4 linked regions of the Allorhodopirellula heiligendammensis genome follow. The protein of the gene in region 1 binds, or shares a complex with, the protein of each later gene. Links are inferred from orthologs where the notes say so. Each region holds a gene or a part of one and is shown in the gene's direction. Other genes may lie near its edges.

What was found.
Region 2: the proteins of accD (region 1) and accB are in contact, whole or in part, in a solved structure (PDB 8UXZ), measured with the Escherichia coli proteins. The link is inferred for Allorhodopirellula heiligendammensis from one-to-one orthologs.
Region 3: the proteins of accD (region 1) and Poly21_RS05760 are in contact, whole or in part, in a solved structure (PDB 8UXZ), measured with the Escherichia coli proteins. The link is inferred for Allorhodopirellula heiligendammensis from one-to-one orthologs.
Region 4: the proteins of accD (region 1) and accC are in contact, whole or in part, in a solved structure (PDB 8UXZ), measured with the Escherichia coli proteins. The link is inferred for Allorhodopirellula heiligendammensis from one-to-one orthologs.

Annotation. Positions count from the first base shown.
Region 1 is NZ_SJPU01000002.1:203,373-206,266, forward strand. It holds accD (acetyl-CoA carboxylase, carboxyltransferase subunit beta), read left to right. Parts: upstream 1-965; coding sequence 966-1,823; downstream 1,824-2,894. Other genes in the region: ilvB (biosynthetic-type acetolactate synthase large subunit), read left to right, coding at 1-854; Poly21_RS11130 (serine/threonine protein kinase), read left to right, coding at 1,826-2,740.
Region 2 is NZ_SJPU01000003.1:908,665-911,498, forward strand. It holds accB (acetyl-CoA carboxylase biotin carboxyl carrier protein), read left to right. Parts: upstream 1-1,042; coding sequence 1,043-1,627; downstream 1,628-2,834. Other genes in the region: Poly21_RS23270 (M24 family metallopeptidase), read left to right, coding at 1-983; accC (acetyl-CoA carboxylase biotin carboxylase subunit), read left to right, coding at 1,631-2,834. UniProt on the Escherichia coli protein: This protein is a component of the acetyl coenzyme A carboxylase complex; first, biotin carboxylase catalyzes the carboxylation of the carrier protein and then the transcarboxylase transfers the carboxyl group to form malonyl-CoA.
Region 3 is NZ_SJPU01000001.1:1,521,929-1,524,778, reverse strand. It holds Poly21_RS05760 (acetyl-CoA carboxylase carboxyltransferase subunit alpha), read left to right. Parts: upstream 1-860; coding sequence 861-1,841; downstream 1,842-2,850. Other genes in the region: Poly21_RS05755 (CvpA family protein), read right to left, coding at 2,230-2,850; Poly21_RS05765 (serine/threonine-protein kinase), read left to right, coding at 1-857. UniProt on the Escherichia coli protein: Component of the acetyl coenzyme A carboxylase (ACC) complex. First, biotin carboxylase catalyzes the carboxylation of biotin on its carrier protein (BCCP) and then the CO(2) group is transferred by the carboxyltransferase to acetyl-CoA to form malonyl-CoA.
Region 4 is NZ_SJPU01000003.1:909,555-912,467, forward strand. It holds accC (acetyl-CoA carboxylase biotin carboxylase subunit), read left to right. Parts: upstream 1-740; coding sequence 741-2,087; downstream 2,088-2,913. Other genes in the region: Poly21_RS23270 (M24 family metallopeptidase), read left to right, coding at 1-93; accB (acetyl-CoA carboxylase biotin carboxyl carrier protein), read left to right, coding at 153-737; Poly21_RS23285 (sugar phosphate isomerase/epimerase family protein), read left to right, coding at 2,230-2,913. UniProt on the Escherichia coli protein: This protein is a component of the acetyl coenzyme A carboxylase complex; first, biotin carboxylase catalyzes the carboxylation of the carrier protein and then the transcarboxylase transfers the carboxyl group to form malonyl-CoA.

The DNA of each region.
Region 1 (2,894 bases):
CAAAAATCATTCACGTCGATATCGACGCATCGGAGTTGAATAAGAATAAAACAGCCCACATTCCCGTTCGCGGTGACGTCAAACAGGTGTTGACGGAACTCAACCGCATCGTTCAGAAGCCGGATATTGCCGATTGGCAGCGTCACTGCAGTGAATTGAAGGCAAAATTCCCGCTGAAATACGACACCGAGTTTGACGGTATCCTGCAACAACACGCGATTGCCACGCTCAGTGACCTGACTGCCGAGCGCGAAACCTACATCACCGTGGGCGTGGGCCAGCACCAAATGTGGGCTGCCCAGTTCTACAAATTCCGGCAACCCCGGACTTGGATGAGCAGTAGCGGTCTGGGCACGATGGGCTTTGGACTGCCCGCTGCGATGGGTGTCCAAGCCGCTCATCCTGGGGCTTTGGTCGTCGATATCGACGGTGACGGCAGCTTCCAAATGAATATTCAGGAACTCGCGACGTGTTTTTGCGAGGAATTGCCAGTCAAGGTGCTGTTGCTCAACAACCAACATCTTGGCATGGTGGTGCAGTGGGAAGATCGCTTCATGGAGCGGAATCGCGCCCACACGTACCTCGGTCCAATTCACCACGACGAAGCCAAGGGCAAGAGCTCGGCGGACCGTTTCGAATACGCCACTGACCGCTACCCCAATTTCGTTGAAATTGCCAAGGGCTACGGTTGCGGTGCTGCGACAGTGAAACGCAAGGGAGATCTGAAGGATGCGATGCGGGAAATGATCGATTCCAAGGGCCCCTTCCTGCTTGATGTGGAGGTCCCGTATCAAGAACACGTCTTGCCAATGATCCCCGGTGGCGCGACCGTCGACGATATGATCTTGGATTGAGACGAGCCCTTCCGACACTTTTTTCTCGAACTTTCGAGCTGATATCCCGTGGATACAACCGTTCCTACAGATTCGGCTGGCGCGTCATCGAAAACGTCGTCCGGCGCGTCCATACCTCCTGAAGCGTCGGCGGCGACCGATGTCGCTGGCGCGGGTAAATCCGCGCCACGCCGTCGTGGCGTGCCGGAGGGACTATGGCTGAAGTGCGATGGTTGTGGTGCATCACTGTACCGCAAAGAGGTTCAGCAGCAGCTCAATGTCTGCCCGAAATGCAGTCACCATTTCTACGTCAGCGCCCTCGAACGGATTTCGCAAGTGCTCGACGAGGGCACCTTTGAGCCGATGAATGAGCATCTGAGGCCGACCGATCCGCTCGAATTCAAGGACCGCCGGCCGTATGCCGAACGGCTTGTAGGTGAACAAAAGCGAACCGGTTTGAGCGACGCAGCAGTGACAGGGACGGGCATGATCCGCGCTCGCCGCGTGGCATTTGCCGTCACCGATAGCGCATTCATCATGGGTAGCATGGGCAGCGTGGTGGGCGAGCGGTTAACGCGGTTGGTCGAGCATGCTACCGAGCAAAATATCGCGCTGATCATCATCAGTGCCAGTGGCGGAGGAGCTCGCATGCACGAGGGCATCCTGTCATTGATGCAGATGGCCAAGGTGTCCGCGGCGCTCGCTCGCTACCACGAAGCTGGGGGCTTGTTCATCAGCGTGCTGACGAACCCCACGATGGGCGGTGTCGCGGCGAGTTTCGCGTCGCTCGGCGACCTGATTTTTGCGGAACCGAAGGCCATGATTGGATTTGCCGGACCGCGGACGATCAAGGCGACCATTGGGATTGAGTTGCCCGAAGGGTTCCAATCCAGCGAGTTTTTACTCGAACATGGCTATATTGACCGCATCGTGCCGCGTCGCAACCTCAAGACCGAGATCGCCAGCGCGATCGATTACTGCGGGAAATAGCCGTGAGCCTGCTCGATTCCCTCAAGGGCATGTTTTCCGGTGGCAGTGCGTCACTGAAGAAAATTGACGTCGATGCGCGGTTCGCCCGTTCGCGTACCGCCGCTACCGGTACGATGAGCAATTTCTTCGTCGCCTACGATCTCGAACGCAAAGAGGATGTCGGCGTCAAGATTCTCGACCCCGAGAAATTCGAGCTTTTCGAAGCTCGTTTCAAGGGCCTCAAAAAGCCCACCGAAGGCGAGATCGCGATGCAAATGCAGCACGAGCTGATCGCGAAAACCTACGAGCATGGGATTACGACGAAGGGTCAGCGGATCCTCGTGATGGAGTACATTCGCGGGCCCAGCATGCAGGACGTGATCGTCCGCAAACGCATCGAATTGATTGACGGCGTGCAGCTGATGATCATGCGCGAGATGGCCGAAGCGTTATCGTATGTACACCGCAGCGGTTTCATCCACCGGGATATCTGCCCCCGAAATTTCATATGCACCTTGCCCGCGGAGAATCAAAAAGTCGTCTCAGGGGTCAAGCTCATTGACTTCGGACTGACCGTTCCCGCCACTCCGCCGTTCATGACGCCGGGCAACCGCACGGGCACGCCACTGTACATGTCACCGGAGATCGTGCGCCGCCGTCATACCGATGGACGGGTCGATATTTTCTCACTCGGAGTGACGTTTTACTGTTTGTTAACCTTTTCTCATCCCTGGCAGGGTGAAATCGTGAGCGGCCGAGCGGCTTTGCAGCACGACTCGTCCGATCCCACCGAGCTACTCGAGCGGCGCGCTGACGTCGACCCTCGGTTGGCCCGTTTGATCATGAAAATGATCGAACCGAACGTCGATCAGCGACTCAAATCGATCGACGAATTTCTAAATCAGAGCAAAAAGCTCGAGTCCGCGTTCGTCAAATAGCGGCACACTCGACGAATTCCATGAGTTTTTTTGGAACTATTGCTTGGAACAATTCGTCTATTCATCACCACTGCCAACTTTCTGCCTAATGGCGGTCACCTAAAGCGCCGATAACGTTGATAACGTAGGCGTCCTAGGTAATATGGCGATGCTC
Region 2 (2,834 bases), on another replicon or contig:
CGTGGCTGTTGGTGCTGCCCACATCGGTGACGATCCTCTCGGACGGGAGGTATCAAGTCCAGCTCGAGCAGGAGTGCCCGTCGATACCTGCCGCCATCCGTCCGCCAGGACAACGAATCGGTGAGCTGTTTGCCGAAGTGGCCTCGTCTTACAATCTGCGTCGGATCGGCATCGAATCGGGGCACGTCTCCATCGCGATGCTGCGAGATTGGGAAGCCAGGCTGCCTGAGATGACCTGGGTCGAAACGTCGTCTGTCGTCGAAAACTTTCGCGCCATCAAAGATGATTTTGAAATCGCGACGATTCGGCAGTCAATCGCAATCGCCCAGCAGGCTTTTCGGACGGTCACGGCGAACTTCAAACCGACCAAGACCGAGCAGGATATCCACTATGAACTCGAGGCCGCGATGCGGCAGCTCGGCGCCGAGGGCGTGTCGTTTCATCCGATCGTTGGGGCTGAGCCCAGTGGGGCGCTGCCGCACTATCGGCCAGGTGACATGCCGCTGGGCGAGTGTCGCACTTTATTGATTGATTGGGGGGCGAAAGTCGACGGGTATTGCAGCGATCTGACCCGCACTCTGCACCGCCCAGGCTCGAAATCTGCCAATTCCGACCGGTATGAAGCCGCTTACCAGGCCGTTCTCGAAGCGCAGCTCGCAGCGATTGCCACCATTCGCGACGGCGTCGCGGCCGTTGAGGTCGATGCCGCCGCCCGCGCCGTCCTCGCCAAAGCCGGTTTCGCCGAGGCATTCAGTCACGGACTGGGGCACGGTTTTGGACTCGAAATTCACGAAGATCCCCGCATGGGTCCAGCCTGCACCGAGACGCTCCGCAGCGGAATGGTGCTGACCGTCGAGCCAGGTGTGTATTTCGAGGGGGAGTTCGGTATTCGCATCGAAGATGATCTGTTGGTCACCGATACTGGCTGTGAATTGCTCAGCGACCTCCCCAAGGGTCTCGATGATTGCCCGCTGGTAATGTAAAACACCGGTCTGAATCCCCACGCACACCACCCTTTCGTTTTGAAACTCAGGCTTTTCGCATGACTGCTGATTCGCCCAAACGCGGCTCGACCACCAAGAGCGTTGGCTCGAAATCCCCTCAGGGGGCAAAATCTCGCTCAGCGACTGGACCGGGCGACGTTTTCGACATCGATCGCATTCGCCAGATCGTCGAGTTGATGGAGCAACACGAACTCAGCGAAGTGGACCTGCAGCAGGCCGACGATCGCATTCGATTGACCCGTGGCGGCTCGCAGCCCGTACCCGCCGCGTACCCCGTTAGCGCACCTGCCCCCGCCCCTGTCGCTGCGGCGCCAGCCCCGGCTCCGGCGGCCGCAGCCCCCGCTAGCGGTGGATCCGACGCAGCAGCATCGACCGCCGGTACGATCACGATTAATTCGCCCATGGTGGGGACATTCTACGCTCGAGCGAACCCCGAGGCGCCGGCGTTTGTCAAAGTTGGCGACCGGGTCAGCGAAGACACCGTCGTGTGCATCGTCGAAGCGATGAAGGTGTTCAACGAGATTCCCGCCGAATGCAGCGGCAAAATCGTCGAGGTGCTCGTGGGTGATCAGGAACCCGTCGACTTCAACAAGCCCCTCTTCCGCATCCAGACCGGTAGCTGAGCGATGTTTCAACGAATCTTGATCGCCAATCGTGGCGAAATTGCGCTGCGCATCATCCGTGCCTGCCGTGAAATGGGCATTGAATCCGTCGCGGTTTTTAGCCAAGCGGATGCCGACTCCATGCACGTCAAGCTCGCCGATCGGGCGATTTGCGTCGGTACCGCCCGCAGCGCCGATAGTTATCTTAAAACCGACCGGATCATCGCTGCGGCAGAAGTCTCCGGGGCGGATGCGATTCACCCCGGCTACGGTTTCTTAGCTGAGAATGCTCAGTTTAACGAAATGTGCCGGAGCAGCGGCTTTGAATTCATCGGTCCTTCGCCCAGCGCGATGGAAAAACTCGGAGACAAGAACACCGCCCGCAGCATGGCGGTTGCCCAGAACGTCCCCGTCGTGCCCGGGAGCGATGGGTTGATCACTGACTTTAGTCGCGCCGCGGCAGTAGCCCAGGAGATCGGGTTTCCGGTGCTGATCAAAGCCACCGCCGGTGGTGGCGGCAAAGGCATGCGGGTTGCCGAGAGCGAAGAGGTGCTCGTCAGCCAACTCGAAGCTGCGCGAAACGAAGCCATTGCAGCATTTGGCAATGGCGGTGTGTACCTCGAGAAATTCGTTGCGAACCCGCGTCACATCGAGGTTCAGGTCATCGCCGATACCCACGGGAACGTCTGCCATTTGTTCGAACGGGATTGCAGCGTCCAGCGGCGACACCAAAAACTCGTCGAAGAAGCTCCCAGTCCTGATCTGCCCCAAGAACGCCGCGAGGCGATCTGTGATGCCGCCGTCCGTATGATCGCCGGCGCCGATTACGCGGGTGCGGGCACGGTCGAGTTCATCGTGGACAAGGACTACAACTTTTACTTCATCGAGGTCAACGCGCGTATCCAGGTCGAGCATCCGGTGTCGGAGATGATTACCGGTGTGGACCTGATCCAAGAGCAAATTCGCGTTGCTGCGGGTGAGACCCTGTCTTTCGCCCAACATGATCTCCACGTCAGCGGCGTGGCGATTGAGTGCCGGATCAATGCGGAAGATCCCAAGAAGAACTTTCAACCTTGCCCCGGCAAAATTCAATCGATGTTCGCTCCCGGCGGATTGGGTGTGCGATTTGATTCGCACGTGGCGACCGGTTATACGGTGCCTCCCTACTACGATTCGATGATTGGCAAATTGATTGTCCATCGGCCCACACGGGAACTCGCCATCGCCA
Region 3 (2,850 bases), on another replicon or contig:
CCAAAGACAAAAACGAGATCAGCTTACTCAAGCACGAATATAACGTCGGCAAAGCATTGGCGAGCCCGCGGATCATCAAGGTGATCGACCTGCAGACGGACAAAGGCCGCCCCTTTCTGGTGCTGGAATTGTTCAGTGAATTGAACATGAAACAGGCCCTTCGCAAAGGTCCTGAATCGCTCGCCTTCATGCTCAAAAAAATTATCGAGCAGGCCGCCGAGGGTTTGTACTACATGCACACCAAGAACTGGATTCACCGCGATATCAAGCCGGACAACTACCTCGTTGCCCGCGATGGTGAGACCAAACTGATCGACTTTACGATCGCAGAGCCGAAACTTACCGGCATCAAAAAGATGTTTTACCGCTCCAAAACTGTCCAGGGCACTCGGAGCTACATGGCACCCGAACAGATTCGCGGCAAGCTCTGCGATGAGCGAACGGATGTTTATTCATTCGGTTGCGTGCTGTTCGAGTTGGTGACTGGCAAACCACCTTACACAGGTCAAACGCCCAACGATCTCTTGTCCAAGCATCTGACAGGATCTATCCCCAGCCCGATCGTCTACAACGACAATGTGACACCGGAGTTTGCGGTGTTGATCAAACGAATGATGGCGAAGAAGCAAGAGGATCGGCCCAGTTCGGTCTGGGAATTCTTGAAGGAATTTCGGTCCATGGAGATTTGGCTGAAGCGGCCCAAGGCACCAGAAGTGAGCGTGTTCGATGACATGGGCGGAATGAAGTCTGCCGACGACATGATCAAACGCCCCGATGGGAATTACGACGTCGTCAAAGAATCGGAAGAAGATAAACAGCGAAAAGCAGCAGACAGAAAACGGAAGGAACAGGAATAAACAATGGCGGGTCCTGGTTTAGAATTCGAATACGAGATCGCGGATCTCGAAGAGAAAATTGTTTCGCTCGAGCGGACAACCGATCGCACGACCGAAATCGAGTCGGCGATTCGATCGCTGCGAATGGCGCGCGTCGCCAAACTGAAGGAGACCTACAGTTCGCTCGACCCTTGGCAGACTGTGCAGGTAGCACGGCACAAGAATCGACCGTACACACGAGATTACCTGAACCTCGCGTTTGATGAATTCGTTGAACTGCATGGCGATCGTCATTTTGGTGATGACCGCGCCATGTTGTCTGGCTTCGCCAAGCTCGATCGTTTCAAGGTAATGGTGCTCGGCCATCAGAAAGGCCGAACCTACAAAGAACGCGCGGCGTGCCATTTCGGATGCGCTCATCCCGAGGGCTACCGCAAGGCGATGCTGCGGATGAAGCTCGCGGAAAAATACAAACTCCCCGTAATCTGCTTTATCGATACGCCCGGTGCATATCCTGGTATCGGAGCGGAGGAACGCGGCCAAGCCCAAGTGATCGCCGAGAGCATGTTTTTGATGAGTCGGCTAAGAACGCCGATTATCTGCGTTGTGATCGGAGAAGGTGGTTCAGGCGGTGCTTTGGGCATCGGCGTCGGCGACCGAGTGGCCGTCATGCAGCATGCTTATTACAGCGTGATCAGCCCCGAAGGCTGCGCAGGAATTTTGTGGAAGAGCCACGAGCACGCTCCCAAAGCCGCGGCTGCCTTGAAGTTCACCAGCGAGCATTTGAAGCGACTTGGAATCGTCGATGACGTGCTGGAAGAACCGCTCGGCGGCGCCCACCGTGATCACCATCAAATGGCATCGCGGATGAAGGATTATCTGTCTCGCCAGCTCGTGCATTTGGAAGCGCTGCCGATCGATGAACTCGTGGAGCAGCGATACGAAAAGTTCCGCCGCATCGGCGTGTTCTTGGAGTCCGGCGAAGCCAGCGAATTGGTCAGCTGAGCCGCCCACAGGCATCCGCCCAGTCATCCAAGTCATCCCCAAACGGACAGGCGAAAGCCTGCCCAGCAGGAATGGGCAAGCGATTCCAACCGCCCCGCAACGTCCGATAATGCCTCTTATGTTGTATTCAATCCGCTTGAAACGCTCGTTTTAGCTAGATTAGGCCGAACCGCTCCGCCAGTGTGATGCGTGTGCTGCGTTGCGATGCGCTTCGCAGGTCGTTGTGACGTGCTCTCGAGGTGCGCTTGGGATATCGGTCGGTGGGCTGGCGCCCGACGGCTCGGTGGGCTGGCGCCTGACGGCTCGGTGGGCTGGCGCCTGACGGCTCAGTGGGCTGGGGCCCGACGGCAGCGCCGGCCGACCGGCGCGTCGCCGATCGGTCCTTGTTCTATCGCTGCCATGGAGCCGGCCGAGCGGCTTGCTGCCACTGTGGCGGTGCAGCGAAATTCGTGGTCGGAGACGCGGGTGCCGAGGCTTGGTTTTGAGCTGTTGACCAGGTTGGATTTGGCGCCGACGGATTGCCTGGAAACGACGTGGCGTCACGTGCTGTTGGAGAGGCTCCGGCAAGCCACGGCTGAGCGTTTCCCGCCGACTCGAGTTGTGATTCGGCGCGATCGAGATACGGCTGGACCACCGCGGCTAATTCCTCCGGCATGACCGCGTCGGATTGATCGAGCAACCTCGCAATCCAACGCCCGCTGCGACTCGCCGTGATCGCATGTTTGGATTTTTCTCCGAGCAAGGTGACGGCGAACAATGTGATCAATGTGCAGAAAATGGCGCCTTTGCCGAGCCCGAAGAGCGCGCCGACATGACGATCAAATTCTTTCAATTTCATGCGATCGATCGTGCTGTGAATCATTTGAAACGCGACCCAGATCACGATGGAGGTCCCGACAAACAGAATTAGCATCGCCAGAAACCGATTCCAGGGCGGCTCTGCCTGAATGTTCTGACTGAAGGGTTCGCGATAGTGATATGCGACGGCGTAGCTGACAACGATCGAAAC
Region 4 (2,913 bases), on another replicon or contig:
CGCATCGAAGATGATCTGTTGGTCACCGATACTGGCTGTGAATTGCTCAGCGACCTCCCCAAGGGTCTCGATGATTGCCCGCTGGTAATGTAAAACACCGGTCTGAATCCCCACGCACACCACCCTTTCGTTTTGAAACTCAGGCTTTTCGCATGACTGCTGATTCGCCCAAACGCGGCTCGACCACCAAGAGCGTTGGCTCGAAATCCCCTCAGGGGGCAAAATCTCGCTCAGCGACTGGACCGGGCGACGTTTTCGACATCGATCGCATTCGCCAGATCGTCGAGTTGATGGAGCAACACGAACTCAGCGAAGTGGACCTGCAGCAGGCCGACGATCGCATTCGATTGACCCGTGGCGGCTCGCAGCCCGTACCCGCCGCGTACCCCGTTAGCGCACCTGCCCCCGCCCCTGTCGCTGCGGCGCCAGCCCCGGCTCCGGCGGCCGCAGCCCCCGCTAGCGGTGGATCCGACGCAGCAGCATCGACCGCCGGTACGATCACGATTAATTCGCCCATGGTGGGGACATTCTACGCTCGAGCGAACCCCGAGGCGCCGGCGTTTGTCAAAGTTGGCGACCGGGTCAGCGAAGACACCGTCGTGTGCATCGTCGAAGCGATGAAGGTGTTCAACGAGATTCCCGCCGAATGCAGCGGCAAAATCGTCGAGGTGCTCGTGGGTGATCAGGAACCCGTCGACTTCAACAAGCCCCTCTTCCGCATCCAGACCGGTAGCTGAGCGATGTTTCAACGAATCTTGATCGCCAATCGTGGCGAAATTGCGCTGCGCATCATCCGTGCCTGCCGTGAAATGGGCATTGAATCCGTCGCGGTTTTTAGCCAAGCGGATGCCGACTCCATGCACGTCAAGCTCGCCGATCGGGCGATTTGCGTCGGTACCGCCCGCAGCGCCGATAGTTATCTTAAAACCGACCGGATCATCGCTGCGGCAGAAGTCTCCGGGGCGGATGCGATTCACCCCGGCTACGGTTTCTTAGCTGAGAATGCTCAGTTTAACGAAATGTGCCGGAGCAGCGGCTTTGAATTCATCGGTCCTTCGCCCAGCGCGATGGAAAAACTCGGAGACAAGAACACCGCCCGCAGCATGGCGGTTGCCCAGAACGTCCCCGTCGTGCCCGGGAGCGATGGGTTGATCACTGACTTTAGTCGCGCCGCGGCAGTAGCCCAGGAGATCGGGTTTCCGGTGCTGATCAAAGCCACCGCCGGTGGTGGCGGCAAAGGCATGCGGGTTGCCGAGAGCGAAGAGGTGCTCGTCAGCCAACTCGAAGCTGCGCGAAACGAAGCCATTGCAGCATTTGGCAATGGCGGTGTGTACCTCGAGAAATTCGTTGCGAACCCGCGTCACATCGAGGTTCAGGTCATCGCCGATACCCACGGGAACGTCTGCCATTTGTTCGAACGGGATTGCAGCGTCCAGCGGCGACACCAAAAACTCGTCGAAGAAGCTCCCAGTCCTGATCTGCCCCAAGAACGCCGCGAGGCGATCTGTGATGCCGCCGTCCGTATGATCGCCGGCGCCGATTACGCGGGTGCGGGCACGGTCGAGTTCATCGTGGACAAGGACTACAACTTTTACTTCATCGAGGTCAACGCGCGTATCCAGGTCGAGCATCCGGTGTCGGAGATGATTACCGGTGTGGACCTGATCCAAGAGCAAATTCGCGTTGCTGCGGGTGAGACCCTGTCTTTCGCCCAACATGATCTCCACGTCAGCGGCGTGGCGATTGAGTGCCGGATCAATGCGGAAGATCCCAAGAAGAACTTTCAACCTTGCCCCGGCAAAATTCAATCGATGTTCGCTCCCGGCGGATTGGGTGTGCGATTTGATTCGCACGTGGCGACCGGTTATACGGTGCCTCCCTACTACGATTCGATGATTGGCAAATTGATTGTCCATCGGCCCACACGGGAACTCGCCATCGCCACGATGCTCCGCGCGCTCCGCGAACTGCAGGTAGAAGGAATTTCGACGACGGTCCCGTTCCACGAATGGATCCTGCGGGACGAAGCGTTCCTCGGCGGCAGTGTCGACACCAAGTATGTCGACCGAGCATACAAAGGGCAGTAGTCGGATTGCCGACCGACGGTTTCGCCGGTCGTGAGAATTGAGCGGGGAAACATTTGGTGTCTGCGTAACTCGCCACCACGATACGTCCGGGTTATGCTGGTGGGGATTCCCCACTTCGTATTTTACCCGTATGAGATCTCCCATGGATTTTCCTTCATTCTCACGACGACGATGGCTCGCTGCTACGGCTGCAACGGTGGCTGCGGCCACACTGCCTCGGCCAGCATGGGCCGCCGGTGCCCCCCAAGCAAAATTGGGCATTCAGCTCTATTCCTTGCGGGGTTACAACGTCAATGATGCGTTGCAACACGCCGCTGATCTCGGATTTGATGAGGTGGAGTTCTACAGTGGGATGCTGCCAATCAACTCGACGCCGGAGCAGATCGCGGAGATTAAGAAACGCGTGTCCGACTTGGGTATGTCAATTTCTGCGCACGGCGTGAATCATTTTGGTGGCGACGCTGCTGCCAATCGCAAGCTGTTTGAATTTGCCAAGGCACTTGGTGTGCCGACCATTACGGCAGATCCAGAGCCGGCCGCTTTCGATAGTTTGGACGACCTCGTCGACGAGTTCGACATTCGCATCGCCATCCACAATCACGGTCCGTCGGCGCGTTACAACCAAGTCGTTGATGTGCTCAAGGCGATCGAAGGTCATGACGAGCGGATTGGGGCGTGCGCAGACCTCGGACACTACATCCGATCTGGGCAAGAACCCGTCGAGGTGATCCGCTCGCTGAAAGGACGTCTGTATGGCGTCCATCTCAAGGACTTTGCTGAGATGAAAGAACACACCAAGGGTGTGGTCTTGGGCCAAGGGCACCTC